One region of the Pseudomonas gozinkensis genome, then DNA from elsewhere that is predicted to be linked to it. Evidence: riboswitches for the same ligand, from Rfam matches in the RefSeq annotation. Region 1 holds a riboswitch; each other region holds the start of a gene.

Evidence for each region. A riboswitch is a leader RNA that binds a small molecule or an ion and turns the genes downstream of it on or off. The one in region 1 is predicted to bind cobalamin.
Region 2: linked by a shared signal. The riboswitch ahead of IHQ43_RS13315 (TonB-dependent receptor plug domain-containing protein) and the one ahead of IHQ43_RS15960 (CbtB domain-containing protein) in region 1 are both predicted to bind cobalamin.
Region 3: linked by a shared signal. The riboswitch ahead of cobO (cob(I)yrinic acid a,c-diamide adenosyltransferase) and the one ahead of IHQ43_RS15960 (CbtB domain-containing protein) in region 1 are both predicted to bind cobalamin.

What each region holds. Positions count from the first base shown of each region.
Region 1 is NZ_CP062253.1:3,628,605-3,638,898, reverse strand. It holds gene metH (methionine synthase) at 1-1,916, opposite strand, end outside; gene IHQ43_RS15990 (fatty acid cis/trans isomerase) at 2,075-4,369, shown strand; gene IHQ43_RS15985 (acyltransferase family protein) at 4,467-5,468, shown strand; gene nfuA (Fe-S biogenesis protein NfuA) at 5,559-6,143, shown strand; gene cobM (precorrin-4 C(11)-methyltransferase) at 6,268-7,014, opposite strand; gene IHQ43_RS15970 (cobalamin biosynthesis protein) at 7,106-7,519, opposite strand; gene IHQ43_RS15965 (CbtA family protein) at 7,516-8,217, opposite strand; gene IHQ43_RS15960 (CbtB domain-containing protein) at 8,229-8,426, opposite strand; cobalamin riboswitch at 8,549-8,769, opposite strand; gene IHQ43_RS15955 (IS4 family transposase) at 8,997-10,294, shown strand, end outside.
Region 2 is NZ_CP062253.1:2,991,786-3,002,079, forward strand. It holds gene IHQ43_RS13295 (DUF695 domain-containing protein) at 204-932, shown strand; gene IHQ43_RS13300 (hypothetical protein) at 998-1,342, opposite strand; gene IHQ43_RS13305 (ABC transporter substrate-binding protein) at 1,442-2,368, opposite strand; gene IHQ43_RS13310 ((2Fe-2S) ferredoxin domain-containing protein) at 2,365-2,724, opposite strand; gene IHQ43_RS13315 (TonB-dependent receptor plug domain-containing protein) at 2,724-4,661, opposite strand; cobalamin riboswitch at 4,755-4,960, opposite strand; gene IHQ43_RS13320 (alpha/beta fold hydrolase) at 5,026-5,934, opposite strand; gene IHQ43_RS13325 (LysR family transcriptional regulator) at 6,008-6,925, opposite strand; gene IHQ43_RS13330 (DoxX family protein) at 7,099-7,539, shown strand; gene IHQ43_RS13335 (pirin family protein) at 7,625-8,524, shown strand; gene IHQ43_RS13340 (sulfite exporter TauE/SafE family protein) at 8,548-9,306, opposite strand; gene IHQ43_RS13345 (DUF2790 domain-containing protein) at 9,547-9,804, shown strand; gene IHQ43_RS13350 (LysR family transcriptional regulator) at 9,850-10,294, opposite strand, start outside.
Region 3 is NZ_CP062253.1:1,899,142-1,909,435, forward strand. It holds gene IHQ43_RS08575 (PQQ-dependent sugar dehydrogenase) at 1-932, opposite strand, end outside; gene IHQ43_RS08580 (hypothetical protein) at 998-1,582, opposite strand; cobalamin riboswitch at 1,749-1,974, shown strand; gene cobO (cob(I)yrinic acid a,c-diamide adenosyltransferase) at 2,056-2,667, shown strand; gene IHQ43_RS08590 (cobyrinic acid a,c-diamide synthase CobB) at 2,664-4,016, shown strand; gene bluB (5,6-dimethylbenzimidazole synthase) at 4,062-4,712, shown strand; gene cbiB (adenosylcobinamide-phosphate synthase CbiB) at 4,709-5,617, shown strand; gene cobD (threonine-phosphate decarboxylase CobD) at 5,610-6,617, shown strand; gene IHQ43_RS08610 (cobyric acid synthase) at 6,614-8,065, shown strand; gene cobU (bifunctional adenosylcobinamide kinase/adenosylcobinamide-phosphate guanylyltransferase) at 8,186-8,707, shown strand; gene cobT (nicotinate-nucleotide--dimethylbenzimidazole phosphoribosyltransferase) at 8,704-9,759, shown strand; gene cobC (alpha-ribazole phosphatase family protein) at 9,756-10,294, shown strand, end outside.

The sequences.
Region 1 (10,294 bases):
TCGGCGATGGCGAGGAGGGCGTCGGTGCCTTCCGGCGTGCGGTTGAGGATCACGTCTTCAACAGCGTCGCGCAGTTCCTGCGGGATCTGGTCGTAGATCTCCAACTGACCGGCGTTGACGATGCCCATGGTCAGGCCGGCGCGGATCGCGTACAGCAGGAACACTGAGTGGATCGCCTCGCGCACCGGGTTGTTGCCGCGGAACGAGAACGACACGTTGGACACGCCGCCGGAGCTCAGGGCATAGGGCAGTTCGTCACGGATGTAGGCACAGGCGTTGATGAAGTCCACAGCGTAGTTGTTGTGTTCTTCGATGCCGGTGGCCACGGCGAAGATGTTCGGGTCGAAGATGATGTCTTCCGGCGGGAAGCCGACTTCGTTGACCAGAATGTCGTAGGAGCGTTTGCAGATTTCTTTCTTGCGCGCTTCGGTATCGGCCTGGCCGACTTCGTCGAACGCCATCACCACCACGGCGGCGCCGTAGCGCTTGCACAGTTTGGCGTGATGGATGAACTGCTCGACGCCTTCTTTCATGCTGATCGAGTTGACGATGCCCTTGCCCTGAATGCACTTGAGGCCGGCTTCGATCACTTCCCACTTCGAGGAGTCGATCATGATCGGTACGCGGGAGATGTCCGGCTCGCCGGCAATCAGATTGAGGAAGGTCACCATGGCCTTCTTCGAATCAAGCATCCCTTCGTCCATGTTGATGTCGATTACCTGGGCGCCGGCCTCGACCTGCTGCAGGGCGACTTCCAGGGCTTCGGTGTAGTTGTCTTCACGGATCAGACGGGCGAATTTCGCGGAGCCGGTGATGTTGGTCCGCTCGCCGACGTTGACGAACAGCGAGCTGCGATCGATGGTGAACGGTTCCAGGCCCGACAGGCGGCAGGCCTTGGGAATGTCCGGAATCTGCCGTGGCGCATAGCCGGCGACGGCTTTGGCGATGGCTTCGATGTGGCCCGGCGTGGTGCCGCAGCAACCGCCGACGATGTTGAGGAAACCGCTCTGGGCGAATTCTTCGATGACCTTGGCGGTGTCCACCGGCAGTTCGTCGTACTCGCCGAATTCGTTCGGCAGGCCGGCGTTCGGGTGCGCCGAAACGTGGGTGCTGGCCTTGTCCGACAGCTCTTCCAGGTACGGGCGCAGTTCACGAGCACCGAGGGCGCAGTTCAGGCCGACCGAAATCGGTTTGGCGTGGGCCACCGAGTTCCAGAACGCTTCGGTGGTCTGGCCCGACAGGGTACGGCCGGAGGCGTCGGTGATGGTGCCGGAAATCATGATCGGCAACTCGAAGCCCAGTTCTTCGAACACGCCTTGCACGGCGAAGATCGCGGCTTTGGCGTTGAGGGTATCGAAGATGGTTTCGATCAGGATCAGGTCGGCGCCGCCCTCGATCAGGCCTTGGGTGGCCTCGGTGTAGTTTTCCACCAGCTCATCGAAGGTGACGTTGCGATAGCCCGGGTTGTTGACGTCCGGCGACAGCGAGCAAGTGCGGCTGGTCGGGCCAAGCACGCCGGCGACGAAGCGCGGCTTGTCCGGGTTCTCGGCAGTCTTGGCGTCAGCGACCTTGCGCGCCAGTCGTGCGCCTTCTACGTTGAGTTCGTAGGCCAGTTCTTCCATGCCGTAGTCGGCCATGGAAATGCGGGTGGCGTTGAAGGTGTTGGTTTCCAGGATGTCGGCACCGGCATCCAGGTAGGCTTTTTCGATACCGCCGATCACGTCGGGACGGGTAATGACCAACAGGTCGTTGTTACCCTTGACGTCGCTCGGCCAGTCGGCAAAACGCTTGCCGCGATAATCCTGCTCTTCGAGCTTGTAGCTCTGGATCATCGTGCCCATACCGCCATCGAGTATCAGGATGCGCTCTTTGAGGGCTTGCTTGAGAGCTTGAAGGCGGACGCTGCGATCGGACATTGGGACTACTCGAAAAAGACCATGACGAAGGGCCGGGATCATAACAAACCTGTGCGGTTTTAGAGCATGTGGCGCTTTTGCATGAATATCGCTCATGTTGGCACGGGCGTCATAACGGTAGAATCGCGGCGTTTTTATTCAGGATCAGGATCAGGGACATGTCGTACCGCGTCATCAGCATTGCATTGCTGTTTTTAAGCTTTGGCGCGGCGGCGCAGGGTCCCGCTATTTCTTCTTCTATTTCCTACACCCGAGACATCCAGCCGATCTTCACCGAGAAGTGCGTGGCCTGCCATGCCTGCTACGACTCCGCCTGTCAGTTGAACCTCGGCAGCGGCGAAGGCGCCGCCCGCGGCGCGAGCAAGATGCCGGTCTACGATGGCGAACGCACTCAGGCGGCACCGACCACGCGGCTGTTCTACGACGCCTTCGGCAAACGTGCCTGGCAGCAGAAAGACTTCTATTCGGTGCTCGACGCTCAAGGCAGTCAGGCCGCGCTGATGGCGCGCATGCTGGAGCTGGGACACAAAACGCCGCTGACACCCAACGCCAAACTGCCGGAAGACATCGTGCTGGGCCTCAACCGCGAGAACCTGTGCGCGATGCCCGCCGAATTCGACGGCTATGCCGGCGCCCATCCGAAAGAGGGCATGCCGCTGGCGGTGACCGGTCTGACCGATCAGCAATACCAGACATTGCAGCGCTGGCTGGCGTCCGGCGCACCTATCGACGAGCAAGGCCTGGCGCCGAGCACCAAGGAAGCGCTGCAGATCGTCCAGTGGGAAAACCTGCTCAACCAGCCCGGCGCGCGGGAAAGTCTGGTCGGACGCTGGCTGTACGAGCACTGGTTCCTGGCGCACATCTATTTCAAGGACGGCGAGCCGGGGCATTACTTCCAGTGGGTGCGTTCGCGCACGCCGACCGGTCAGCCGATCGATCTGATCGCCACGCGTCGCCCGAACGACGATCCGGGCACTCAGGTCTACTACCGCCTGTGGCCGGTGCAGGGCGTGATCGTGCACAAGACCCACATCACTTATCCGCTGAGCGCGGCGAAGATGGCGCGGGTCAAAAGCCTGTTCTACAACGGCCACTGGCAGGTCAATGCCTTGCCGGGTTACGGGCCGCAGAGCCGGGCCAACCCGTTCGCGACCTTCGAGGCAATCCCGGCGCAGGCGCGTTATCAGTTCATGCTCGATAACGCCGAATACTTCGTGCGCACCTTCATTCGCGGCCCGGTTTGCCGTGGGCAGATCGCGACCGACGTGATCCGTGACAACTTCTGGGCGCTGTTCCAGGCGCCGGAGCACGACCTGTACATCACCGACCCGAACTATCGCGGCCAGGCCACGCCGTTGCTGGCCATGCCGGGGCAGAACGACGATGTCGGCAGTGTCCTGAGCCTGTGGCACAACTACCGCAACAAGCGAAACAAATACGAAGCCCTGCGCCGTGACAGCTATGCCGACCTGCCTGCACCGAGCTGGTCGACCCTGTGGGCCGGCAACGACAACGCCTTGCTGAGCATCTTCCGTCACTTCGACAGCGCTTCGGTGACCAAAGGCCTGATCGGCGAAGTGCCGCAGACCATGTGGCTGTTCGACTATCCGCTGCTGGAGCGCACCTATTACCAGTTGGCGGTGAATTTCGATGTGTTCGGCAACGTCTCGCATCAGGCGCAAACGCGCTTGTATTTCGACCTGATCCGCAACGGCGCCGAACAGAACTTCCTGCGCCTGATGCCTGCCGACTCCCGCGAGGGCTACCTCGACGATTGGTATCAGAGCAGCGGCCAGTTCAAGATGTGGCTCGATTACGAAGCCATCGACGACGACAAACCCACCGCGCTGAAACTCGACGAAAAAGACCCGAAACGCGATTTCGCCCTGCAGTTGCTGGCGCGCTACGGCGACCTCAACGCGCGTCCGGATCCGATCAACCGCTGCGAAGACGCCTATTGTTCGCGCCCGAACATCGACCCGGCCCTGCAAAACGCCGAACAGGCGTTGAGCCGCCTGACTTCGCGCCCGGCAGCGGGCCTGAAAGTGATCGATCAATTGCCGGAAGCGACGATGCTGCGGGTCGAAACCCGTAGCGGCAAACGCGAGGTCTACAGCCTGCTGCGCAACCGTGCCCACAGCAACGTGGCGTTCCTGCTAGGTGAATCGCTGCGCTATCAACCGGGGCTGGATACGCTGACGATCTACCCGGGTGTGCTCAGCAGTTACCCGAACTTCATGTTCAACATCCCGGCGGATCAGGTGCCGGCGTTTGTCGACGCCATGGAAAGTGCAAGGGACGCGGCGCAGTTCGAGAAAATCGTCGAACGCTGGGGTATCCGCCGCAGTCATCCGCAGTTCTGGTTCTACTTCCACGACTTGAGCCAGTACATCCACGAAACCGATCCGGTGGAAGAGGGCGTGCTGGATATGAACCGGTACGAGAATCTTTGATCGACCTCTGAGGTTGTCCTACTGTCACAACTCATGGAAGCACCGCCAATCCTCTTTGGAAGAGGTGATCGAGATGTTGTGACCAGGAGCGACCTCAATGCTGATCTCGGTGCAAGCCTTGCGTGCACTGGCCGCCTGGATGGTGGTGGGTCATCACGTCATGCAGATTTTCTTCGATTTCGAGCCCGGCGGGCCGATCGGGCGGGTGTTTGTCGATCAGGGCGCGGCCGGCGTGGATGTGTTTTTCGTCATCAGTGGTCTGGTGATGTTCCTGTCCACCGCGGATAAAGAACTGACGCCGGGGCGTTTCATGGCCTTGCGGCTGATGAGAATTGCTCCGGCCTACTGGTTCTATACGGTCGTGATGGTTCTGTTGCTGCTGGCCGTGCCAGAGGCGTTCCCCGACGAGCGCTTCGGCTGGCCGAATTTCCTTTTGTCGTTGCTGTTTATCGCCAGCGACAACCCCGGTGGTTTTGGTATCTACCCCACGCTGAACGTGGGCTGGACACTGAATTTCGAGATGTTGTTTTACTTGCTGTTCGCGGTAGCGCTGATTTTTCCCTTGAAACTGCGGATTGCCGTGGTGGCGATTCTGCTGTTTCTGGTCTGCAACGTGCTGACCGGGCTGGGCTGGATCAGCGAATTTTACCGATCGGACCTGGTGGTTGAGTTCTTGCTGGGGATGGGCGTCGGCATGCTCTATCGCCGTGGCTGGATCAGGCCGGGGCTATGGGGGCCGATATTTGCAATGGTGGCGGCGCTGGCGGCAATCCATGTCTGGATCGGTGAATATCAGGCGCTGGCGTGGGGCGTGCCGGCCGCCGTTCTGGTCATGTCGGCCCTATCACTGGAGCGATTCGCCCGCCGCAGTCGATTGCTGAAACTGATGGGTGACTGTTCGTACTCGGTGTACTTGATCCACACGCTTATTCTGATGCTCGGGCATTATCTGGCGCAGCGCTATTCGCTCAGTCCGTACGTCGTCATTACGGTCTGTTTGATCTTGATTGGTGCGGGCAGTCTGGCCAGCTACAAATGGATCGAAAAGGCCGGATACCGGCACTTGCAGCGCTCGAGCGACCGTCCGTCACCAGCCTGAATAACGGGATTTTATTCCGACAAAAATACTGGGACTTTGTGCCGCGCGCCGATTGGCGTAAACTCCGCCTCAAGCCTGCGAGGAGTCTCCATGACCGCTATTACCATTACCGACGCCGCCCATGATTACCTGGCTGATCTGCTTTCCAAGCAGAACACCCCGGGCATCGGCATCCGCGTCTTCATCACCCAGCCTGGCACCCAGTACGCCGAAACCTGCATTGCCTATTGCAAGCCGGGCGAAGAGAAACCTGAAGACACAGCGCTGGGGCTGAAAAGCTTCACCGCTTACATCGACTCGTTCAGCGAAGCGTTTCTCGATGATGCCGTCGTCGACTACGCTACCGACCGCATGGGCGGCCAGTTGACCATCAAGGCGCCAAACGCCAAAGTCCCGATGGTCAACGCCGACAGCCCGGTCAACGAGCGTATCAACTACTACCTGCAAACCGAAATCAACCCGGGGCTGGCCAGCCACGGCGGTCAGGTCAGCCTGATCGATGTGGTTGAAGACGGCATTGCCGTGTTGCAGTTCGGCGGCGGCTGCCAGGGCTGCGGCCAGGCGGACGTGACCCTGAAGGAAGGCATTGAGCGCACCTTGCTTGAGCGCATTCCGGAGCTCAAGGGCGTTCGCGACGTGACCGACCACACGCAGAAAGAAAACGCCTACTACTAAGGTGTTCGCTGCGGCATGAAAAACGGCGCCCCGTGAGCGCCGTTTTTTTATGCCGGAAATTTTGGGACTTTGATCGTTCCCACGCTCCGCGTGGGAATGCAGCCCGGGACGCTGCGCGTCCCATTCACGGTCTATACAGGTGCGCATGCCCCGCGCGATACAGCGATGACTCACTAAAGTGATCGCTACCCAACACCCGCCCAACCAGAATCAACGCCGTACGCCGAAACCCCTTGGCCGCCACCTTCGCGGCAATATCCTCCAGCGTCCCCGTCACCCAGTCCTGATCCGGCCACGTCGCCCGGTGAATCACCGCGATCGGGCAATCCGCGCCGTAATGCGGCAGCAGTTCAGCCAGAATCTTTTCCAGATGATTGACGCCCAGATGAATCGCCATGGTCGCCCCATGCTGCGCAAGACTGCCGAGCTCTTCGCCAACCGGCATCGCGGTCTTGTCCGCATAACGGGTCAAAATCACGCTCTGCGAAATGTCCGGCAGGGTCAGTTCGGCACCCAGTAAAGCAGCGCAAGCGGCAGTGGCGGTTACGCCGGGAATGATCTCGAACGAAATATCCAGCTCACGCAAATAACGAATCTGCTCGCCAATGGCGCCGTACAGGCTCGGATCGCCCGAATGTACGCGCGCGACGTCCTGGCCCTTGGCGTGGGCGGTCTTGATCAGCTCGACGATCTGCTCCAGGTGCAGTTCGGCGCTGTTGACCACGGTTTCAGCGCAATGACCTTCCAGCACTGCCGTCGGCACCAGCGAGCCTGCATAGATGATCACCGGGCAACTGCGGATCAGCCGCTGGCCTTTGACAGTGATCAATTCCGGGTCGCCGGGGCCGGCGCCGATGAAGTAAACGGTCATCGTTGGATCCTGTAGAAAAGGGGCAGGGCGGAGCTTCACAAGCCCTTCAGATGAAGAATGCTCATGATCGAAAGCGGGGATTATCGGGAATTTACGCAGCGCCGGCCAATGCCAGTGTCGCCTGGGCGTACTTTTGCCGGGAAATCAGCAGTTTTGCCGGGCCACTGATCAACTGTTCGGCGAGTGCCAGAGCGGCACTTTCTGCTACGCCGTAGCAGCCGGTGCGTTCGAAGGCGATCTGTGAATGGTGACTCAAGCGTTGCTGATAACTGGCCAGTTCTTCGCTGCTGAAATACAACAAGGGCAGCGCCAGTTGGGCGGCGAGCTCCTGCAAACCGGGTTCATCACGCTTGAGGTCGATGCTGGCCAGCGCCTTGACCTTCTCAAGATCAATCCGATGCGCCTGTAACGCCTGATCGAGCAATGCGCGCAGCGTGCTGGCCGGGCAGCCGCGCTGGCAGCCCAGGCCGACCACGAAGGTCGGCGCTGCGCTGTCATCGGTCATGCGTGGTACTGACCTTCGCTTTTGCGGCGGAACAACCAGGCGCTGATCAGGCCCAGGGCCAGCCAGAACGCCACGTTGGTCAGCTGCGAAGCGATTTTGAACTGGGCTTCGAGGGCTTCCGGGGCAAGCATCGAATGCACTTGCGGTTGTGGCGCGCCGATCACATGCGGCACGGCAAGGATTGCCACGCCGAGGATCTTCATCAGCCAGTTACGGCTGAACGCGATCAAGGCCAGGCCGACAGCGGTGGAGGCGGCGGTGCCGATCCACCACATCTGCCGCGAGGCCAGATCCGCGGCGGCAGTGCCTGGCAGTTCAGGCGGCAGGCCCATGGTCGGCGCGAGCACGAAGGTCGCATAACCGGCCAGACCCCAGAGCAGGCCCTGAGAGGTTTTGGTCGGCGCACGCAGGGTGTACAGACCCGCCAGCATCAGGGCAAAACCCACGGCAACCACCAGATTGCCACCGGTGGTGGAAACCACGCGTTGCCAGCCGTCTTCCGGCTCCCAGGCTTCGGCATCGTGGGTGTGGGCGGCGGTGCCGGCGGCGTGTTCGTGAACTTCGGCAACCGGCTCGGCTTTCTCGAAGGTTTCGGCCTGCAGAATCAGCGGCGACACCCAGAAGCTTTGCAGCAACGTCAGGAGCAGGGCGGCCAGAAGGCCGGTGAAACCTGCGGTCTGCGCAATACGCTTGATCATGTCGTCAGGTCTCAGTGGCAAGGGAACGCGGCGCTGTGGCGGGTATCGTGCGCGGCGTTGTGCACCGCTTCGATGTGCGAGAAACCGGCGAAATACACAAGGCACGCACCGAGGATCGACGCGCAGACGGCGGCGGTCAGGCGTTGGCTCAGGGTGGTGGTGCTGGAGATCTTGTCCGAATTGCTGCCGGTGCTGCTGATGATCGACATGGCGCTTCCCTCTGGAGTGTCAGCGGGTGAATAGAGCGCATGAAAACCCCTGCGGCCGGGCACGCAGAGGTTCGAACAGCGCCCGCCCACCGCGGGTTTGTTATGTTCAGTGGCGCAAGGATACGCACTGTGTGTTGCGGGCCGGTCTCCGGGCTCACGAGGGGTGGCTGTCTGCCGACCTGCAAGCGTCACCTTCCCATGCCCGAGGGCACAGTGGATCTGACGCTTCGCTCGCTTACCGTTGCGGGGGCAGCACCGGACTGACATGGCTTTAGAGTAAAGCACATGATTCACCGGTTTCCCGTTTCACCCTGTGAAGGGCACCCGTAACAAGTTGTGTAGGAGACCATGAGGGGGAATTTGAGTCAATTGGGATTGGGATTGGGATTGGGATTGGGATTGGGATTGGGGGCTGATCCGTTGCTGCGGTAACGGCTTCTTAGGGTTCCGCCCTGACGGCCATCCCTTTCAAGGTCTTAGGTAAAATCCCCTGAAGTTTCTATCAGGGATACCCGAACGATGTGGGCCGATGTTTTAGCGCGTTTCGAGAAAAAAGCACCTGCCAGCGTTATGGCCAAATTGGCGCTGGAGCAAGCTATTGCCCCTGAGTGGGTCGATCAGGTCTTCGAAGAGCATCGGCAACGGCAGTATTCTCGTGAGCTACTGTTCTCGACCATCATCAAGCTGATGTCCCTTGTTTCATTGGGCTTGAAGCCATCCCTGCACGCTGCGGCGCGGCAACTGGAAGATCTTCCTGTCAGCCTGGCGGCCCTCTACGACAAGATCAGTCGTACCGAGCCAGCTCTGTTGCGCGCCCTGGTCACGGGCTGTGCACAGCGCCTGGCTCCAACGATCAGGGAGTTGGGTTGCACGGCGATGCTGCCGGGTTGGCAGGTTCGGGTGGTGGACGGTAATCACTTGGCATCCACTGAGAAACGACTCGGGGCTTTACGCCACGAGCGAGGCGCCGCTCGGCCCGGTTTTTCGGTGGTTGTCTACGATCCCGACCTGGATCAGGTCATCGACCTGCAGGCGTGTGAGGATGCCTACGCAAGCGAGCGTGTTTGCGTGTTGCCTCTCTTGGCCGATGCCGAGTCGGGCCAAGTGTGGCTGGCTGATCGACTCTATTGCACGCTCCCGGTTATGGAGGCTTGCGAACAGGTCAAAACCTCCTTTGTCATTCGCCAACAAGCCAAGCATCCACGCTTGATTCAGGAGGGGCAGTGGCAAGAACCAGTGCCTGTGAGTACGGGCACTGTGCGTGAGCAGATTATTCAGGTCAGAGGCGGTTACCAGTGTCGGCGTGTCGAACTGACGCTTCACTCGCCAACGGACTCGGGTGACAGCAGCTTGATGTTCTGGAGCAATCTGCCTGACAGCGTCAGCGCGCAGCAGATCGCGGAACTCTATCGCCGCCGCTGGAGCATTGAAGGCATGTTCCAGCGACTGGAAGCAATCCTGGAAAGTGAAATCGAAACCCTTGGTAGCCCAAAGGCTGCCCTGCTCGGGTTTGCTACTGCGGTTTTGGCCTACAACGTCCTGGCCGTACTCAAGCGAAGCGTCGAGCAAGCCCATCAGGCTTCCCAGCCTGAGGGCTGGGAAGCCTCAACCTATCACTTGGCGGTTCAGGTCCGCAGTGGCTATGAAGGTCTGCAAATTGCGCTGCCCTCGGAATGCTTTCCCGTCGTACCTCTGGAAAAACTGGCCCAGCGCTTGTTGGAACTGGCCAGAAACATCCAGCCAAAACAAGTTGCCAAAAGTCCCCGGGGCCCCAAGGTGCCCAAACCCAAAACATGGGTGCAAGGCGCTGCGGTGCATGCGCATGTTTCAACGGACCGGGTAATCAAGGCCGCCAAAACGAAAAGACC
Region 2 (10,294 bases), 640 kb from region 1:
GTGCCATTGGTCCTGGGGCAAGCGGTGCGCCAGCGTAGCAAAAGTGCAGGTCTTTCAGCTGAAGACAGAAAAATAGATCTGTCCCCTTTCTAGTCGACTTTGATGCGGCGTTGCTATCTCTTCTTAAGAAAGTGCTCGCAGTGACGATAACTACCCCAGTCCTGAAATAGGTAAAACCGCTCAAGGTTCAAGGAAAAAGGTTCATGGTCACTGAAGGATCCGGGCGCTCACGGATGACATCCGCTTCGGGCGTGCAGTACTTTACAAAACAGCTTCCGTTTCTGGCATTGGCCAGCCTGCTGGTCGCAGGCTGTTCCAGCCATGAACCGACTCGGTTCCCGGCCGCGCCCGATCAATGCCTGATTGCAGGCCCGGTCAACAGCACTGAGTACGACAGGTGCGTAAAGGATCGGGAAATCAGAAAAGCGGAAGCGCTTGAAGAGCTTCTCGATAACGACGCGGTAAGGATGCAAGTACGCACCGATATCCAAAGTAAGTTTCAGGAATCTGATTTTCCAGCTACGCCTCTTCCCGGGACTTTCGCCGTAGTGGACTCTATCTCGGCAACTGAAAAACAGGCGTTGCCATTCAAAGCCCGAATCACCTGGAAATATTCCTCCCCGACTCACGCGCCGGGATATCGGGTCGGCAAGCGCATGGCCGAAATGGAGAAGCTGATACTGCCGGCCTTACAGGATAAAGGCCTGGCCAAATGGATATGCACAGTGACGGGAGGCGGGCAACGTGAATGGATCTTCTACACACAAAGCGACGAAGCATTCATTGCCAGGACACAGGCAGTTCTGGCGCAGACCGGTCCATACCCGATCGAACTGACGGCGAAAAAAGAAGCGGTGTCGGGAACTGAGCTACAGAGCGCTGAAAATCTGACTGAAGACATCCGCATGACCCCCAAGAAATGCATGGAGTAACCCGAATGAAAAAGCCCGGCGGTTAAGGCCGGGCTTTTGTCGAGTGCTGCGGTAAAACCCAGCATTCAGACGTTACGACGTTCGATCAGACGGTCAGAGCCACCTTCGGCAACCGCATCGCTGAACAGCGGATCGGTTTCGGTCGCGGCAACCGCATCGCTGAACAGCGGATCAGTTTCAGTCGCGGCAACGGCATCACTGAACAGCGGATCGGTTTGAGTCGCAGAGGCAACAGCGTCACTGAACAGCGGATCAGTCTGGGTCGCAGCAGCAACGGCATCACTGAAGAGTGGATCAGTTTGAGTCGCAGAGGCAACAGCATCGCTGAACAGTGGGTCGGTTTCAGTCGCCGCAAAAGCATTCAGGGCGAAGAGCGAGAAGGCGATACCGAAGAGGGTTTGGCGTTTCATGGTTCTGTACTCCGTGTGCAGTGGGTTGGTATGGAGCAGATCCTACGCTTTGGATTCGATATGAGAACTTCATTGAATTAATGGTTGTTATTGATGCAGTCAATGATTGGGCTCGGTCGCCCGGAGCGCTCTGAACTGCTGCGCCAATCCCAGCGCCACGCGGCCGCTGTCCACTGTGGGCAGCAAATGGGTGAAGGGAATGTCGATCATCCGGTTCTCGCGCACTGCGCGCAGGGTCGATAACACTGGATCCTGCCTAAGCAACTGACGCTTGCGACTGGCCGGCGACCATTGCGCATCGGCCAACAGGATCACGTCCGGATCACTGGTGAGCAGGGTTTCGCGGCTCACGGTCACGCGGTACTGGTTGATGTCGGCAAACAGGTTTCGCGCCCCGGCAGCAGCCAGCAGCGGAGTGACGAAACCCCGTCGGCCCTCGCTGTCGAGGCCGTTGACCTCGCTGTCCAGATAGAACACCGACAGCGGTTTGCCTGAGCCGGCCAAAGCTCTCGCGCGGTTCAGATCGGCGTCCAGCGCATCACTCAGTTCCCGGGCTCGCGGCTGTTTGTGCAGCAGCGCACCGAGGGTCGAGAGGTCGTTGCGGATGTGTTCGAAGTAGTCGAGCGAGTGCCCGTTACACGCCGACTCCAGCAGATAGGACGCCACGCCGTTGCGCCCCAGCCCGCTGCGCGACGTCACGCCATGGCCGAAGGCCGAGGCGAACCCGCCGATCACCAGATCCGGCCTCTGCGCGTACAGCACTTCGCTCGACGGATAGCGCGGCGCAATCACTGGCGCCCCGAAATACTCGGACTGCGACGCACCAGTGTCATCCAGGTAGGCGACGCCCGCCAGCGCCGAGCTCGCACCCAGTGCCAGCACCAGATCGGCGGCGTGCTGATTGAGGGCGACGATCCGCGAAGGTGGTGCGGCCGGTGCGTTCCAGGTCTCGCCACAGTTGCGGTAACTGTCGGCCCAAACGGGGCATGCGCAGAGCAGGGCGCCCCAAAAAACGAGCTTTCTCATGGGCGCGCCCTGATCAGCAGATCCTCGACCACTTCACCGCCCACCAGATGCCCTTCGACCAGCCGTTGTGCATCCGCGTGACTGCGCACGCCATACCAACAGGCTTCCGGGTACACCGTCACGATCGGCCCCAGGTTGCACGGGAACTGACAATGAGTGCGGGTCAGCAGAACGCCGCCCGGCGTTTCTATGCGGTCATGCGCCAGCAGATGCCGGCGCAGGGTTTTCCATAACTGCAAGGCGCCGCGCTGGGTGCAGCGCGGGCCGGTGCAGAGGAATACGTGGCGCGCATGCTCGGGAACATGCGACCAGTCCGGATGCGAATCGACGCCGTCGGTAGTGATGATGTCAGCCATCAGAAGCGGTACGTGTAGCGAACTTCGGAAGTGAACGGCCGCCCGAGGTTGTCGACGTTGTTCGAGCGGCTGGTGACGTAGTCGCGGTCGAACAGGTTCTCCACCAGCAGGCTTACCCGGTGCTGATGGGCACCATCGAGGTAGCGATAAGCGTCGGCATCCACCACCGTATAATGACCGTACTCGACCTGTTTCGAGCTGATGACATCGCGGATGTAACGGATCGCACCGCCGGCGCCCCACATCCGGTCGACCGACTCATAGCCAATGCGTGAACGGGCGAAGAAGCTCGGCACATCGTTCAGCGTGACGCCGGCGCGCGACTCGGTGAGGTTGCGGGTCATGTCGGCCTGCAGGCTCCATTGCTCGTTGAGCGCGAGTCTGGCGTCCGCCTCGAAACCGCGCATCTGCACCCGGCCCTGGCCGTTGACCCACTGGATATCGTCGAGGGTGATTAGGTCGTCGATCTTGCGTTTGAACAGGGTGACACTGGCGCTGAACTCACGGTCGAGCAGCAGGCCTTTGTAATCCAGACCGAGCTCGGCGTTACGGCTTTTCTCCGGTTTCAGATTACGGTTGCCCAACTCGTCGCCGGGTTCGTTGACGAACAATTGCTCGGCGTTCGGCAGTTTGTAGGCCGTGCCGTACTGCCCGCGCAGGGCCCAGTTTTCGTTGAGGTCGTACAGCGACGTGAGCATGCCGACCGTGGCGCTGTCGCCACCGCCCATGGCTTCGTGACGGATGCCGATGCTCGGGTGCCAGTCTGGCAGGGCGTCGATCTGCGGGCGCAATTGGGTGTACAGCGCGTGGGCTTCGGCCTTGTCGTTGTCGATGATCAGCACGTCGTCCTGACCCTTGAACCACTGGTTGTCCGTACCGAACACCAGCACGTGGCCGCCGGGCAGTTCAGCCTTGCCTTCGGCCTGCACGCCCCAGTCGGTGAAGCCCCAATAGTCGTTGTGGTTGATGGTTCTGGTGCCGCCGTTGGCGGTGTTGTTGATGCGCGTGTAGCGAGTGTCCCAGTCGTTGATATGACCTTTGACGAAGTAGCTCAGGCGCTCGTTGATAGTCTGCTCGAAGGTCGCCGTGGCGATCTGCTGGATGCGGTCGTTGGTGGTCTTGTGGTTGTCGACCGGGCGGGCGAAATCGAGGTTGGCGTCAGCGTATTGGTAGAACAGCTCCAGGCGTTTGTCATCGCCGAACGACTGAATCGCCTTGCCGCCGAAGGTCGTGACTTCATAGGCGCGTTTCTTCTCGGTGACGTTTTTCAGGTCGCGATTGCGAAACGGCTGATAGCCGTCCGAGACGTTATGGCTGACGTAGGCCAGCAAACCCAGATCGCCGAAACCGTTGCTGAAAATATTCTCGACCCGCGCATCGCCGGTGGTTCCGCCGAAGGTGTCGAGACCCATGTTCACTTCGCCGGACGCTTTGCGGCTCTGCGGGCTGCGGGTGACGATATTGATCACCCCCGACACCGCTTGGGTGCCGAACAACAGGCTCTGCCCACCCTTGAGCACTTCGATGCGCTCGATAGCGTTGGCCGGCAGCGTGTCCAGGTACAAACCGCCGTACAGGCGATTGTTCAGGCGCACGCCGTCGAGCAGGATCAGCGTGTCGTCGTTGCGCCCGCCCAACAGGGAATAAGTGCCGTAGTCGAACGGGCCGTTTTTCGGCGCGACGTACAGGCCGGGAATGAACATCTGCATTACGCGGCTGACATCGGCGCTGGGGCCGGCGCGCTCGATCTGCTCGCGGGTGACGATCTCGACCTTGCTGCCGAATTGCGCCATGTCGGCCACGGTGGTGGACTCCACGGACGGCGCGGAAACGATTTGCTGATGGAGTTCGAGCGGCGTGTCATCCGCCAGCAACAGGGGGCTGAACAGGCAGCCGAACAACAGGGATGGAGCCGGAGAGTTGAAAGGTTTGATCATTGTCTTCTCGAAAGGATCTTCGCAGAAGAGCATGCAGGAGAAGGCATCGCGCACACGCCGACACCGGCCCATGCCCGCCCACCGCAGGATTTTGCCAAACAGACATCTCAGGCCGGTCTCCGGGCTCGCGCGTATGGACGCTTTCACCTTCCCATGGCCGTCTGGCCACAGTGGTGTGTCGAAAGCATCACGCGCCTACCGTTGCGGGGGCAGCACCGGACTTGTTCGAAAAGAACGTACCGGTTTCCCGTTTCACCCCATGCACGGCGGCATGGGACACCTGAAACAGGGCGGCATCTGAACATTCGGGTGGGCGTGCGTCAACTACCCGCACGTGTCGAGGATGACGAGGGCTCTTTTCAGGTTACTGCGCGATAAACCTGCGAATCGCTTGAGTGGTTTCGACGGGCGCTTCCTCCATCAGCCAATGCCCCGCGCCGGCAACCACCAGTTCGGTGACGTTGTCGGCGGCATTGCGCATCACGATGGCTTCGTTGTTGCCGAAGGACTTCTCGCCGCCGATCGCCAGCACCGGCATCTTCAGTTTGGTCTTCATCGACGCCTCGTTGTCCACCGCGTCCTGGCGGATTGCGCGGAACTGGGCGAACGCCGCGTGCATGGCGCCGGGCCGGGCGTAGAGTCTGGCGTAGTGCTGGCGGGTGGCTTCGTCGACCTTTTTCGGGTCGCCGGCGAACTCGTTCCAGAAGCGGTCGAGGTAGATGCGCTCACGCCCGGCCACCAGCCGTTCTGCATCCGGTCCACCGAAATCGAAATGCCAGAGCATCGGCGAGCGCACGATATCATTCCACGGCGGAATCCCCGGAACGGGCGCGTCCATCACCACCAGGCGATCGGTCTGCTGCGGATACCGCGAGGCGTAGGCGAAGGCGACCATGGTGCCGATGTCGTGGCCGATCACCACCGAATGCTCGATGCCCAGCGAAGCCAGCACCGCGCGAATATCACCGGCCTGGGTCTTCTTGTCGTAACCATCGGCCGGGATCGACGACAGGCCCATGCCCCGCAAATCCGGCACCACCACGGTGTGATCCTTCGCCAGATCCGCCGCCAGCGGCGCCCACATGTCACCGGTGTCGCCAAAACCATGCAACAGCACCACCGCCGGGCCTTTGCCGCCGATGCGCGTGTGGATTTTTGCGCCATCCACGGCGATGTCCTGAGTGCGGAACGAGGCAGGGAAGGGCGTCACGTCGGCATGGGCCGGAACACTCAGGGCCAGCAGCAGGGAAGCGGTGAGCAGGGCGCGGATCATGGCGTTCACTCCAGAGGGGGTGGCTGGAGCGTAGACGGATTTGTCCTGTCCCGACGTGCATTTCAGCCGCTGCTCAACGGGTTGCCTGCAGCGCCGCACCTTGTTGAACAAAACGCTCGATCAACCAGCGTGCGGCGGGGCCCGGTGGCAGGTCCGAGCGGTAGATGATGCTGAAGGGGTATTTGCCGCTGGTGTATTCCGGCAGGTTCAGTGGCACGAGCCGGCCGCTGTCCAGATCTTCCTGGATCATCGGCGTCGGCATGTTGCCCCAGCCAATGCCTTCGCGCAGCAACATGTGCTTGGCGCCCAGATCCGCCAGCCGCCAGGTGCGGTTGCTGAGCACCGCAAACTCCTTGCCCTTAGTCAGTTCCGAGCGGTCGGACAGCACCAGTTGCGTGAACTCGCGTCCGGCTCCCGGCGCGTTCTGTTCGGCCAGGGCCAGCGGATGATTTGGCGCGGCGACGGGAATCAACTCGACGTTGCCGGCGCCGACTCTTTCAATGCCGTCGATGCTTTCATTCATGGGGCCGCTCACACCGATGACTGCGTTGCGGTTGATCACTCGCTCGGTCACGGCGCCAAGGGCCTCCATGTGCAAATGCAGGGCAACCGTGGGGAATTCCTCCTGAAAGGCTTTGAGCGCGTCCACGATCCGTTCGGCGGGAAGCATCACGTCGAGTACCACGTGAACCTCGGCTTCCAGCCCCTGAAGCAGGCCTTTGACCTTGGCGCGCAGGCCATGCACGCCGTTGGCGATGGTCCGGGCTTCGGCCAGCACGGTGCGCCCGGCTTCGGTGAGTTGCGGTTTACGGGTGGTCTGGCGATCAAAAAGCGTCACGCCCAGCTGCATTTCAAGGTTGGCGATCGAATAGCTGATCACCGAGGTGGCCCGGTGAAGTTTGCGCGCAGCCCCTGCAAAACTGCCGACTTCCACGACGGTGAGGAAGACGCGCAGTTGATCGAGTGTCGGTGTGCCTGGGTCGGAGATCATGCCGGGTTCCTCGAATTACGATTGAAGTCCTTCGTCTGAGGTGAGCAGCTTATCTATTTTATCGACACTAATGATCTAAATTAGTCGGCTATTCAGATGAGTAGCCGAGGCGCAACATTTCTTCACCCGGGCGATTCAGGTCGAATCGCACCCTCATTGAAGGAAATGCCCTGATGACGTCTTCCGCAAATCTCGCTGCATCCACCTCTGCTCACCAGAATCATTCCGACGTGAAACAGGCTTCGGCCGCGCTGATCGGTCGTGTATTGCTCAGTGTGATTTTCATCCTTTCCGGTTTTTCCAAATTGGCTGCGCCGGCCATGATGATCGGCTACATCGGCTCGGTGGGTCTGCCGCTTCCACAAGTGGCGCTGGCCGTGGCGATCATCGTCGAAGTCGGCGGTGGCCTAGCACTGATCGCCGGATACCGCACCCGCACCGTCGCCGCCGTCCTGGCGTTGTTCAGCGTGTTCACTGCGCTGGCCTTCCACAGTGCACTGGCCGATCAGAACCAGTTCATCCACTTCTTCAAAAACATCGCGATGGCGGGTGGCCTGTTGCAGGTCGTGGCCTTCGGCGCCGGCCGCTTCAGCCTCGACGCTCGCCGCGGTTGATCCTCGTGCGCGGTGAAGGGTCGCTTCCTTCACCGCGCTTCAGCCTGTTTGTTGAGCGCCCCCGCAACAGAATCGAGTAATCATCATGACCGTCCAGCAACAACTTTCTGGCTACACCCGCGAACCCGATACCCTTCGTGCCATCCGCTACCGTACCAGCGGCAACGGGCATGGCTCGATTGTCCGGTTGATGAGCCCTTCGGATCTGGGCCAGTTGATCAAGCCGTTTGTGTTCCTCGATCTGTTTGAAGGTGAAGCCTCGTTCATCAACCGCATGCCCATGCACCCGCACTCGGGGATCGCCACGGTCACGCTGATTACCGAAGGCAACTTGCGTTTCGAGGATGCCGATTCGGGCAAGGGCATGATCGACTACGGCGGCGTCGAGTGGATGCGCGCGGGTGGCGGGGTCTGGCACGGCAAGGAAATGTCGGTCGGCACTTCCGAGCGGATCCAGGGGTTCCAACTGTGGGTGGCGCTGCCGCCAGCGCTGGAAAACGCCAGTGTCGACAGCCAGTACCTGGCGTCCGGCGCGATGCCCGAAGTGGGGCCGGCACGGGTGATTCTCGGCCTGCACCAGGGTGTCCAGAGCCCGGTTCGGGCGCCGGCGGGAATGAATTATCTGTTGGTCACATTGGGCCTCGGAGAGACCTGGACTTACACGCCACCTGAAGGTCACGAATCGTTATGGTTGAGCGTCAGCCGTGGATTGCTGGCGGCACCCGATCTGGTCAGCGCCGGTGAAATGGCGGTCTTCGAACCCGGCAACGGCGCCGTGACGCTGAAGGCCCTGCGCGAAGACACTGTGTTCGTGATCGGCTCGGCGCAGCCTCACCCCTTTGAACTGGCGCTGGGAAATTACTCCGTACACACCAACCCCGAGGCCTTGCGAGAAGGAGAGGCGAAGATTGCGGAAATCGGTGGGCGGTTGCGTGAGTATCTTCAGCAGTCAGATGAGTCGGTTGCCGTGCCGGTGTTCAAATAATCCGGATCTGGCCTGAGCTCCGTTCAGGCCATGTACCCCTCCACACCGTCCCACAACAGTTTCAGCGCCGTGACCACCAGCAAGCCATAGCACGCGCGGTACATCTGGCGTTGATCCAGCCGGGCGTGCAGCCGCCAGCCCAGCCAGACGCCGCAGGGTACGGCGAGCAGGCTGACGAGCATCAACGTCAGCACGTTGCCCGTGGGTTTGGCCAGCAGCAGCCACGGTACGGCTTTAAGCAGATTGCCCACCGTGAAAAACAGGCTGGTCGTGCCGGCATACATCTGTTTGCTCAACCCCAGTGGCAGCAGATAGATCGCCAGCGGCGGTCCACCGGAGTGTGCAACCATCGTCGTGATGCCCGAAGTGATACCGGCGGCCACCGCTTTGGGCGACGAACGCGGCTTCACGTGGACCTCGGCACCCGCCTTGAACCACAAACCGACAAACAACAACGTGACCGCTGCCATGACAATGGCGATGGCGCGGTGATCCAGTACCCGGAAAAGCAAATAACCGGCGCCGATGCCGACAATCAATCCTGGCACCAACAACTTCAGATCCGGTTTTGACCAGGTGGAAGGCTTCCAGTAGCGCAGGCTGAACAGATCCATGGCGACGAACAACGGCGCGAGCAGTCCGCCAGCGGTGATCGGATCCATCACCAGCGACAGCAGCGGAATCCCGACAATTGCAAAGCCGCCACCGAATGCGCCCTTCATGAAGCAGATCAGGAACACACCGGCGAAGGTGACGAGGAGAGTGCTGACGGTCAGTTCCACGGTGCGTGCTCACTTCACTTCAGGCTGGGGAGTGGCCTAATTTCGCTCGTGGTTTGCCGGATGAACAGTTACAGATTCAGGATTTTTTCATGGTTCAGTATTAAAAAATACACCGCACGCATTCATACGAAATCCGGCAACAGTGTTTGTCCAGCCTGCCGATTTTTCAGCATCACCCCACCCCTTAGCATCGTCTCCAACCCGTGAACAAACACGGTCCTCAACGAGACGGTGAACATCATGAGCCTCAAGAAAATCGCGCTGGTTTTAATGCTTGGCAGTTTCGGTGCGCACGCTTACGCCGATAACGCGGACGCGGCGAATATCCCGGTCGAGACCTACAGTTCTTCGACCAATCTGGACATCGAGCACGTCATTTCCATCACCGAACCGGCCAACGAATGCGCCCCGGTGCCGGTGCAGATGACCTACGAAGATTCCCATGGCGAGCGCCACGTTCTGCAATATCAAGTGATGGGCACTGGCTGTTCCAGTTGAGTCCGGTGCAGGGGATGGAGGGTCGACACTCCATGTCTGCTGCACTCAAAGCGCTTTCGCTCCGACAACCTCTTCATCCGATGCCAGCAATTGCGGGATCGACTGCTTCAGAAATTCCACCCAGGTCTTGATCTTCGCATCGACGAACTTGCGCGACGGATAGATCGCGAACAGGTTCAACTCCTCCAGCCGATACTCCGGCAATACCCGCACCAAGGTTCCCGCCCTTAAACCATCCACGGCCGATGCTATTGGCTGAATGCCGATGCCCATGCCTTTTCTGATCGCGATGGTCATGCCGTCGGCGGTGTTGATGTGAAAGGGCGACACGGGGATGGTGATGGTCTCCATGCCTGCGGGCCCTTCGAATGTCCAGTTTTCCACCGGCATCACTGTGTTGACGATGCGCAGACACTCGTGTTCGCAGAGTTCGCCGGGGGTTTGCGGCTGGCCGCGCTTTGCCACGTAGGCGGGTGAGGCGCAGAGGATG
Region 3 (10,294 bases), 1.7 Mb from region 1:
TGCTGGCCGTAATAGCTGAACGGCCAGCCATAGAAACCACCGTCCTTGACCGAGGTGATGTAGTCCGGCACCAGATCGCTGCCGATTTCGTCGCGCTCGTTCACGGCGGTCCACAGTGCGCCGGTTTGTGGCTCCCAGGCCAGGCCGTTCGGGTTGCGGATGCCCGAGGCGAAGATCCGGTGGTTGCCGGTGGCGCGATCCACTTCCCAGATCGCCGCACGGCCTTCTTCCTGATCCAGGCCGTTTTCGCCGACGTTGCTGTTTGAACCGACGGTGACGTACAGCTTGCTGCCGTCCTTGCTGGCGATGACGTTCTTGGTCCAGTGGTGGTTGAGCGTGCCGCCCGGCAGGTCGACGACCTTGATTGGCTGGCTCTTGATTTCGGTTGCGCCGGGCTCGTAGTTAAAACGCAGCAGGCGATCGGTATCGGCGACGTACAGATCGTTGCCGACCAGGGTCATGCCGAACGGCGAGTTGAGGTTTTGCAGGAAAACCGTGCGGGTTTCGGCCACGCCGTCATGATCGGCATCGCGCAGCAGGGTGATGCGGTTCGGGCTGGGGACGCCAGCACCTGCGCGGCCCATGACTTTCTTCATTACCCAGCCGCGAATGCCCTTGCCGTCGTCGGGTTTGGGCGGGGCGTTGGTTTCCGCTACCAGCACATCGCCGTTGGGCAGCACATACAGCCAGCGAGGGTGATCGAGATTCTCGGCAAACGCTGCTACCTGTGTGCCTGTCGCTGCCGTCGGTTTCGCGCCGGCCGGCCAGCCGATGGCCGGGGCGATGTTCACCGTCGGGATCAGGGTCTTGTTCGGTTCGGGCAATTTGGGTGACGGGCCGGTGCCGTCGGAGACTTGCAGGCTGGAGGATTCACCACAGGCGGCGAGCCCTCCGGCGAGCACGATGACGAAAACGAGCTGGGGCTTGCGCATTGCTGATCTTCCCTATAAATGCATTCTTAATCATAGAGGAGTGCACAAGCCCGATGGTTCAACCCTCAGCCGCGGGCTTCCTTGAACAGCATGGCAATGCCGGGGTGATAGTTGCCGGCTTCGCTGCGCAATTTGCGGTAGGCGTAGGGAAAGTACCAGGCGACGGCGCAGGTGTGTTCCTTTTGCAGGTCATCGACCATGTCCTGCAGCTCTTCCGGACTGGCGCTGTGCTGGGCCTTTTGCGGGGCGACGAACAGGCAGCCGAGTTTCAGGTCGCTGGCGTAGCTGATGCGCTTGGCGTCGCTGGTGATATCCGCCAGGGCCTGCGTCAGATTCAGGCTGGTGACGCGTGGCCAGCGCTGGGTGGCCTGGATGAAGGCGCGATCGTCGGCGCCGGCAATAAACAGGTCGGCGCGGGCGTTGCGCTCGCCTTCTTCGTTCTGCTTGCGGGTGGCAGTGTCGCGCAGGGTGACCAGTTCGGCCATCCATGCGGCGGCGGACAGCAGGCCAAGGTTGGCTTTCTCGTCGTGCCAGTAGGGGGTGTCGCTGTCGCCGCGTACGGCGTTGTAACGGTCGATACAGTCAAACCAGCGTTCCAGCACCGGGCGCAGGAATTCCAGCCGCGGGTTGCTGATGATCATGCCTTGCATGGTGCTCTCCCTTGTTATTGTGATGTGCTCTCTGCAGTCAAAAAGCATGGCTCTTTGATATCACTGCTGACAGTGTGGCACAAGATTGGCGTCAGTTAATTGATCGGCGGCAGTTATTCGCCGTACAAGCCCCTCTTCAATTGACGCTCCACCCCCAACCCTCTAACCTTCGCGGCTTGTTTCAGGTGCTCTGTGGCGCATGTCGACAGAGTGAAACAGGGAAGCCGGTGAGGCGGGTCTTGAAGCGAAGAACCCTCACGATCCCGGCGCTGCCCCCGCAACGGTAAATGAGTAAAAGCTGCGTCTGATGCCACTGCGTAAATGCGGGAAGGCGCGCAGCCAGGCACCAGCCGCTCATGAGCCCGGAGACCGGCCTGATCCATCCAGCGGCATCACGGTGGGCGATGCCAGGCTTGTTGCCGTCTATTCTTGTGCCTGCCCGCCGTTATCCAGCCTCAACGGAGAGCTCCCCCATGACTGATTCCCCCGAGCGCGACGAGCGCCACCTGGCGCGCATGCAGCGCAAAAAAGCCGTGATCGACGAACGCATCGCCAATTCGCCAGACGAATGCGGCCTGGTGCTGGTGCTGACCGGCAACGGCAAAGGCAAGAGCAGCTCGGCATTCGGCATGCTCGCCCGCGCCATGGGTCACGGCATGCAGTGCGGTGTGGTGCAGTTCATCAAGGGCCGCAACAGCACCGGCGAAGAGCTGTTCTTCCGCCGCTTCCCCGAGCAAGTGCGTTTTCATGTGATGGGCGAGGGCTTCACCTGGGAAACCCAGGATCGCCAGCGCGACATAGCCGCCGCCGAAGCGGCCTGGGAAGTCTCCCGCGAGCTGCTGCGCGATCCGTCGATCGGTCTGGTGGTGCTCGATGAACTGAACATCGCCCTCAAGCACGGTTACCTCGATCTGGATCAGGTGCTCAGCGATCTGCAGGCCCGTCCGCCGATGCAGCACGTGATCGTCACCGGTCGCGCCGCCAAGCCGGAAATGATCGAGATGGGCGACACCGTCACCGAGATGGGCATGATCAAGCACGCCTTCCAGGCCGGCATCAAAGCGCAGAAAGGCGTCGAACTTTGAATCAACCACGTCACTGCCCGGCGGTACTGATCGCCGCGCCGGCTTCCGGTCAGGGCAAGACCACCGTCACCGCTGCGCTGGCCCGTTTGCATCGCAATCAGGGGCGCAAGGTTCGCGTGTTCAAGTGCGGCCCGGACTTTCTCGACCCGATGATCCTCGAGCGCGCCAGCGGTGCGCCGGTCTATCAACTGGACATGTGGATGGTCGGCGAGCAGGAAAGTCGACGCCTGTTGTGGGAAGCCGCCGCCGAAGCCGATCTGATCCTGATCGAGGGTGTGATGGGCCTGTTCGACGGCACGCCGTCGAGCGCCGATCTGGCGCGGCATTTCGGCGTACCGGTGCTCGGTGTGATCGACGGCACAGCCATGGCCCAGACCTTCGGCGCACTGGCCCTGGGCCTGGCGCGCTATCAGCCGGACTTGCCGTTTGCCGGCGTGCTGGCCAACCGCGTCGGCACCGTGCGCCATGCGCAATTGCTGGAAGGCAGCCTCACCGAAGGTTTGCGCTGGTATGGCGCGTTGTCCCGGGAAACCGGGATCGAACTGCCAAGCCGCCATCTCGGTCTGGTGCAGGCCAGCGAACTCAATGACCTCGACGTACGCCTCGACGCCGCCGCCGAAGCGCTGGCCGGCACTTGCGAGGTAGCGCTGCCACCGGCCGTGGAATTCGCTGCGCCTGAAATCGTTGAGACCGAAAAACTGCTCGAAGGCGTACGAATTGCCGTCGCCCGGGACGAAGCTTTCGCTTTCACCTACGGCGCCAGTCTCGATCTGCTGCGGGCGATGGGTGCGCAATTGAGTTTCTTCTCGCCGATCCGCGATACGCAATTGCCTGAGGCTGACAGCTTGTACTTGCCCGGCGGCTATCCGGAATTGCACCACGTTGCCCTGTCGCAGAACGCCGACATGCTCAACGCAATTCGAGCGCACCATGCGGCCGGCAAACCGTTGCTCGCCGAATGCGGCGGCATGCTTTATCTGCTCGACTCGCTGACCGATGTCGAAGGCACCCGCGCTGATTTGGTCGGCCTGTTGAGTGGCGACGCCGTGATGCAAAAGCGCCTCGCCGCACTGGCGCTGCAAGAGGTCGACCTGCCGGAAGGCCTGTTGCGCGGCCACACCTATCACCATTCCCTGACCACCACCGAACTGACGCCGATTGCCCGTGGCCACAGCCCCAACGGCGGGCGCGGCGCGGAAGCGGTTTACCGGGAAGGGCGGATGACCGCCTCCTATGTGCACTTCTATTTCCCGTCAAATCCAGAGGCTATCGCAACATTGTTTGCGCCGAACCATGAGGGCCCCATCGCTGGCAAGCCAGCTCCCACAGTGGGCGGGTGTAATGTCTGAAGAAACGCAATCTCCTGTGGGAGCTGGCTTGCCAGCGATGGGGCCATGACCGACAACGCCTTCACTGACGCCGAGCGCGAAGCGGTCTACCGCGCCATCGCCGAACGCCGCGACATGCGTCACTTCAGCGGCGGCACGGTCGAGCCTGAACTGTTACGCCGACTGCTCGAAGCTGCACATCAGGCACCGAGCGTCGGCCTGATGCAGCCTTGGCGCTTCATCCGTATCAGCGACCGCGCCTTGCGTGGCCAGATCCAGAACCTTGTTGAAGAAGAGCGCGTGCGCACCGCCGAAGCCCTCGGCGAGCGCAGCGACGAGTTCATGAAGCTCAAGGTCGAAGGCATCAACGATTGCGCTGAAGTGCTGGTGGCGGCGTTGATGGACGATCGCGAGCGGCATATTTTCGGCCGTCGCACGCTGCCGGAAATGGACATGGCGTCGCTGTCCTGCGCGATCCAGAACCTGTGGCTCGCCGCGCGTGCCGAAGGCCTGGGCATGGGCTGGGTGTCGCTGTTCGAACCGCAGGCGCTGGCCGATCTGCTGAAACTGCCGACCGGGGCCAAGCCGCTGGCGGTTCTTTGTCTGGGGCCGGTCAAGGAATTCTATCCGGCGCCGATGCTGGTACTCGAAGGGTGGGCACAGGCGCGTCCGCTCAATGAGCTGCTGTATGAAAATTATTGGGGAGTGAGTCAATGAGTGTGGCGTTATTGAGTGTCGCCGCGGTTGCGCTGGATGCGCTGCTGGGTGAACCGAAACGCTGGCATCCGCTGGTGGCGTTCGGCAATTTCGCCGGGCGCATCGAGCAACGTTTCAATAGCGCTGGTCGTGGCTGGCGCAGCCATGGCGTCACCGCGTGGGTGATTGCGGTATTGCCGCTGACCCTGCTGGCCACGGCGTTTTCCTGGGCGCCGTATGTGGGCTGGATCGTCGAGATTCTTGCGCTGTATTGCGCCCTCGGCATGCGCAGTCTCGGCGAGCACGTCGAGCCGGTGGCCAAGGCCTTGCGCGCCGATGACCTGGAAGAGGCGCGCAAGCGTGTAGGTTATCTAGTCAGCCGTCAGACCGATGAGCTGGACAGCACCGCCGTCGCCCGCGCCGCCACCGAATCGGTACTGGAAAACGGCAGCGATGCGGTGTTCGCCGCGATTTTCTGGTTTGTCGTGGCCGGTGCGCCGGGGGTGGTGCTCTATCGCCTGAGCAACACGCTCGACGCGATGTGGGGTTACCGCAACGAGCGCTTCGAGCGTTTCGGCTGGGCAGCGGCAAAAATCGACGATGTGCTCAACTACATTCCTGCACGGCTGGTGGCGTTGACCTACGCGCTGCTGGGCAAAACCCGACTCGCGTTGAAATGCTGGCGCACCCAGGCGCCGAAATGGGACAGCCCGAACGCCGGCCCGGTGATGGCTGCTGGCGCGGGTGCCTTGGGCGTAGAGCTGGGCGGCCCGGCGATTTACCACGGTGAGCTGCACGAGCGCCCGCAACTGGGCGAGGGCGTGCCGGCGGATGCCGATTCCATTGATCGCGGCTGGCAATTGGTCCAGCGCGGGGTATGGTTATGGCTGCTGATTCTCTGCGTGGGGGCTGAATTCTATGCTTGAACACGGTGGCCGGTTGCGAAGGGCGGCGCTCGAATACGGCATCGCGGAAGAAGACTGGCTCGACCTGTCCACGGGCCTGGCGCCGTGGCCGTTTCCGGTCCCGGAGATTCCGTTGCGGGCCTGGGCGCGCCTGCCGGAAAACGATGACGGTCTGGAGCAGGCCGCCTGCGATTATTACGGTGCCAGCCAGGTGCTGCCGGTGGCCGGTTCGCAGATGGCCATTCAGTTGCTGCCGCGATTGCGCCGCGCCGGCAAGGTAGGCGTTTTGTCGCCGTGTTACGCCGAACATGCTGAAGCCTGGCGGCGCAGCGGCTATATCGTGCGCGAGGTGCTGGAGCAGGAAGTCGATTTCTTTCTCGACAGTCTCGACGTGCTGGTGGTGGTCAATCCGAACAACCCTACAGGCCTGAACCTGACCCCGGCACGTCTGCTCGACTGGCACGCACGACTGGCCCAGCGTGGCGGCTGGCTGGTGGTCGACGAAGCATTCATGGACAACAAGCCGCAACTGAGTCTCGCCCCGCATGCGCATCAAGTGGGGCTGATCGTGTTGCGTTCGTTCGGCAAGTTTTTCGGTCTGGCCGGTGTGCGGCTGGGGTTCGTGCTGGCCGAGCGCAAGTTGCTCCGGTTGCTCGCCGAACAGGTCGGGCCCTGGGCAGTCAGCGGGCCGACCCGAGTACTCGGCCAGGCTTGCCTGCGAGACACCGAAGGCCACACGCGTCAGCGCATCCGCAGCGACGAGGCCAGCGAACGGCTGGCTGCGCTGCTCGAACGTTCCGGTTTCAAACCGCAGGGCGGCTGCGCACTGTTTCAGTGGCTGATCACCGAACAGGCCGCCGCGTTGCACGAATTCATGGCCCGGCGCGGCATTCTCCTGCGCCTGTTCGCGCACAACAGCAGCCTGCGTTTCGGGCTGCCCGCCGATGCCGCCGACGAAGCGCGCCTTGAGCAAGCCCTGCAAGCATTCGCCAAGCATTGCTCCATGGAAAAACCAGCATGACCACATTAATGGTGCAGGGCACCACTTCCGACGCCGGCAAAAGCACGCTGGTGACGGCGCTGTGCCGCTGGGCGACCCGTCAGGGCGTTGCCGTGGTGCCGTTCAAACCGCAGAACATGGCGCTCAACAGCGCGGTGACTGCTGATGGCGGCGAGATCGGTCGCGCGCAAGCGGTGCAGGCCCAGGCAGCATTTCTTGAACCGCACACCGACATGAATCCGGTGCTGCTCAAACCCAACAGCGACACCGGTGCCCAGGTCATCGTTCATGGCCGTGCGGTCACCAGCATGAACGCCGTCGCCTATCACGACTACAAAGCCATCGCCATGCAGGCCGTGCTCGCCTCCCACGAGCGCTTGAGCGCCGCGTATCCGCTGGTGATGGTCGAAGGCGCGGGGTCGCCGGCCGAGATCAATCTGCGTGCCGGCGACATCGCCAACATGGGCTTCGCCGAAGCGGTGGATTGCCCGGTGCTGCTGATCGCCGACATCAATCGTGGCGGTGTGTTTGCCCATCTGGTGGGCACGCTGGAACTGCTGTCGCCGAGCGAACAGGCACGGGTTAAGGGCTTCATCATCAACCGTTTTCGCGGTGACATCGCCTTGCTGCAACCGGGCCTCGACTGGCTGGAGCAGCGCACCGGCAAACCGGTGGTGGGCGTGCTGCCGTATGTGATGGACCTGCATCTGGAGGCCGAGGACGGCATTGACCAGCGCCAGACCGACAAGGCCGAGCAAGTCCTGAAAGTGGTGGTGCCGGTGCTGCCGCGCATCAGCAACCACACCGATTTCGATCCGCTGCGTCTGCATCCTCAGGTGGATCTGCAATTTATCGGCCCGGGGCAAGCGATTCCACCGGCCGATCTGATCATTCTCCCAGGCTCGAAAAGCGTGCGCAGCGACCTGGCGTATCTGCGCGCCAATGGCTGGGAGACCGCCATCCGCCGTCACCTGCGCTACGGCGGCAAATTGCTGGGGATCTGCGGCGGTCTGCAAATGCTCGGCGAGCAGGTGCACGATCCGCTGGGCCTTGAAGGCGCGCCGGGTTCCAGCGCAGGCCTCGGCCTGCTGGCGTTTGAAACGCAGCTCGAAGCCGAGAAGCAGTTGCGCAATGTGCGCGGGCGTCTGGCGCTGGAAGAGGCCGAAGTCAGCGGCTATGAAATTCATGCCGGCGTGACCACGGGAGCGGCGCTGGAAAATCCTGCCGTGCATCTGGACGACGGTCGTTGCGACGGCGCGCAAAGTCTCGACGGGCAGATTTTCGGCACCTACCTGCACGGCCTGTTCGAATCGCCGGCGGCCAGTACCGCGCTGCTGCACTGGGCCGGTCTGAACGATGTGCAGGAGGTGGATTACCACGGCCTGCGTGAGCGCGATATCGAGCGCTTGGCGGATCTGGTGGAGAAGCACCTGGATACCGATTTGTTGCGTCAACTCTGTGGAATGTGATTTGCCCATGCCGGCCCCATCGCGAGCAAGCTCGCTCCCACATTGAAATGCGTTCCATTGTGGGAGCGAGCTTGCTCGCGAAGACGGTAGCTGTAGCACTGATATTTATAGGATGTATCCATGCTCCAACTGATCCTCGGCGGCGCCCGCTCCGGCAAAAGTCGCCTGGCCGAAAAGCTCGCCACTGACAGCGCGCTGGCGGTGACGTATATCGCTACCAGCCAGCCGCTGGATGGCGAGATGAATGACCGCGTCGCCCATCATCGCGCCCGCCGTCCTGCCGAATGGGCGTTGATCGAAGAGCCGCTGGAACTGGCCCGAGTACTGCGCGAAAACGCCGGCCCCGAGCGTTGCCTGCTGGTGGATTGCCTGACGCTGTGGCTGACCAATCTGCTGATGCTCGACGACGCCGAACGCCTCGCCGCCGAACGCGAAGCCCTGCTCGAATGCCTGGCGTCGCTGCCGGGTGAAATCATTTTTGTCAGCAACGAGACCGGAATGGGTGTCGTGCCGCTGGGCGAATTGACTCGCCGCTACGTCGATGAAGCCGGTTGGCTGCATCAAGCTCTGGCCGAGCGTTGTCAGCGAGTCGTCCTGACGGTCGCCGGCCTGCCCCTGACTCTGAAAGGACCTGCGTTATGACTCAAGCCTGGTGGCTGAACCCGTGCAAACCAGTGGATACGGACGCCGTTGAAAACGCCGCGGCGCGTCAGCAGCAATTGACCAAACCCGCCGGCTCTCTTGGGCAGCTCGAATCGGTGGCGGTGCAACTGGCGGGATTGCAGGGCCAGATCAAGCCGAAGCTGGATCAGGTCTGGATCGCGATTTTTGCCGGCGACCATGGCGTTGTCGCCGAAGGGGTTTCCGCGTTCCCGCAGGAAGTCACCGGGCAGATGCTGCTGAACTTCGTCAGCGGCGGCGCGGCGATCAGCGTGCTGGCGCGGCAACTCGGCGCGCAGCTGGAAGTGGTGGATCTGGGCACTGTGACCCCGTCCTTGAACCTGCCGGGCGTGCGTCACCTGAACATCGGCCCGGGCACGGCGAATTTCGCCAAGGGCGCGGCGATGACTCGGGCTCAGGGCGAACTCGCCTTGCAGGGCGGCCGCGACAGCGTGCTGCGCGCGAAAGCGGCGGGCGCGCAATTGTTCATCGGTGGTGAAATGGGCATTGGCAACACCACGGCCGCCAGTGCGCTGGCGTGTGCCTTGCTGGATTGCCCGGTGGCGCATCTGACCGGTCCCGGTACCGGGCTGAATGCCGAAGGTGTCAGCCACAAGGCGCAGGTGATCGAGCGGGCGCTGGCGCTGCATGCGGCACAACGCGGTGATGCGTTGCAGACCCTGTTCAATCTCGGCGGCTTCGAGATCGCGGCTCTGGTCGGCGCGTATCTGGCCTGTGCTCAGGAAGGTGTGGCGCTGCTGGTGGACGGTTTCATCTGCACGGTCGCGGCGCTGGTGGCGGTACGCCTGAATCCGGCCTGTCGTGAATGGCTGCTGTTCGGTCATCGCGGTGCCGAGCCAGGTCATCGACATGTGCTGGAAACCCTTGGCGCGGAGCCGCTGCTCGAACTGGGCCTGCGTCTGGGCGAGGGCAGTGGCGCGGCGCTGGCGGTGCCGTTGTTGCGTCTGGCCTGCGATCTGCACGGGCAGATGGCGACTTTCGCCGAAGCCGCGGTGGCGGATCGCCCGGCATGACCTTGCGTCTGGACCTGCTGCGCCACGGAGAAACCGAACTCGGCGGCGGCCTGCGCGGCAGCCTCGACGATGCGCTGACCGAAAAAGGCTGGGCGCAGATGCGCGAGGCGGTGAGCGGGCAGGGGCCGTGGGATCGGCTGGTCAGTTCGCCGTTGCAGCGTTGCGCGCGGTTTGCTGAAGAGTTGAGCGCGCAGCGGGATCTGCCGGTATCTCTGGACAAGAATCTGCAGGAACTGCATTTCGGTGCCTGGGAAGGGCAGAGCGCAGCGGCGTTGATGGAAACCGATTCCGAGGCGCTGGGTTTGTTCTGGGCGGATCCTTACGGGTTTACACCGCCGCAGGGTGAGCCGGTCAGTGACTTTTCTGCGCGGGTGCTGACGGCGGTCGCACGCTTGCAGGCGGCGCACGCGGGCGAGCGGGTGTTGCTGGTCAGTCATGGCGGCGTCATGCGGCTGTTGCTGGCACGGGCCCGTGGTTTGCCCCGTGAGCAGTTGCTCAATGTCGAAGTCGGCCACGGCGCGCTGTTTTCGCTGAT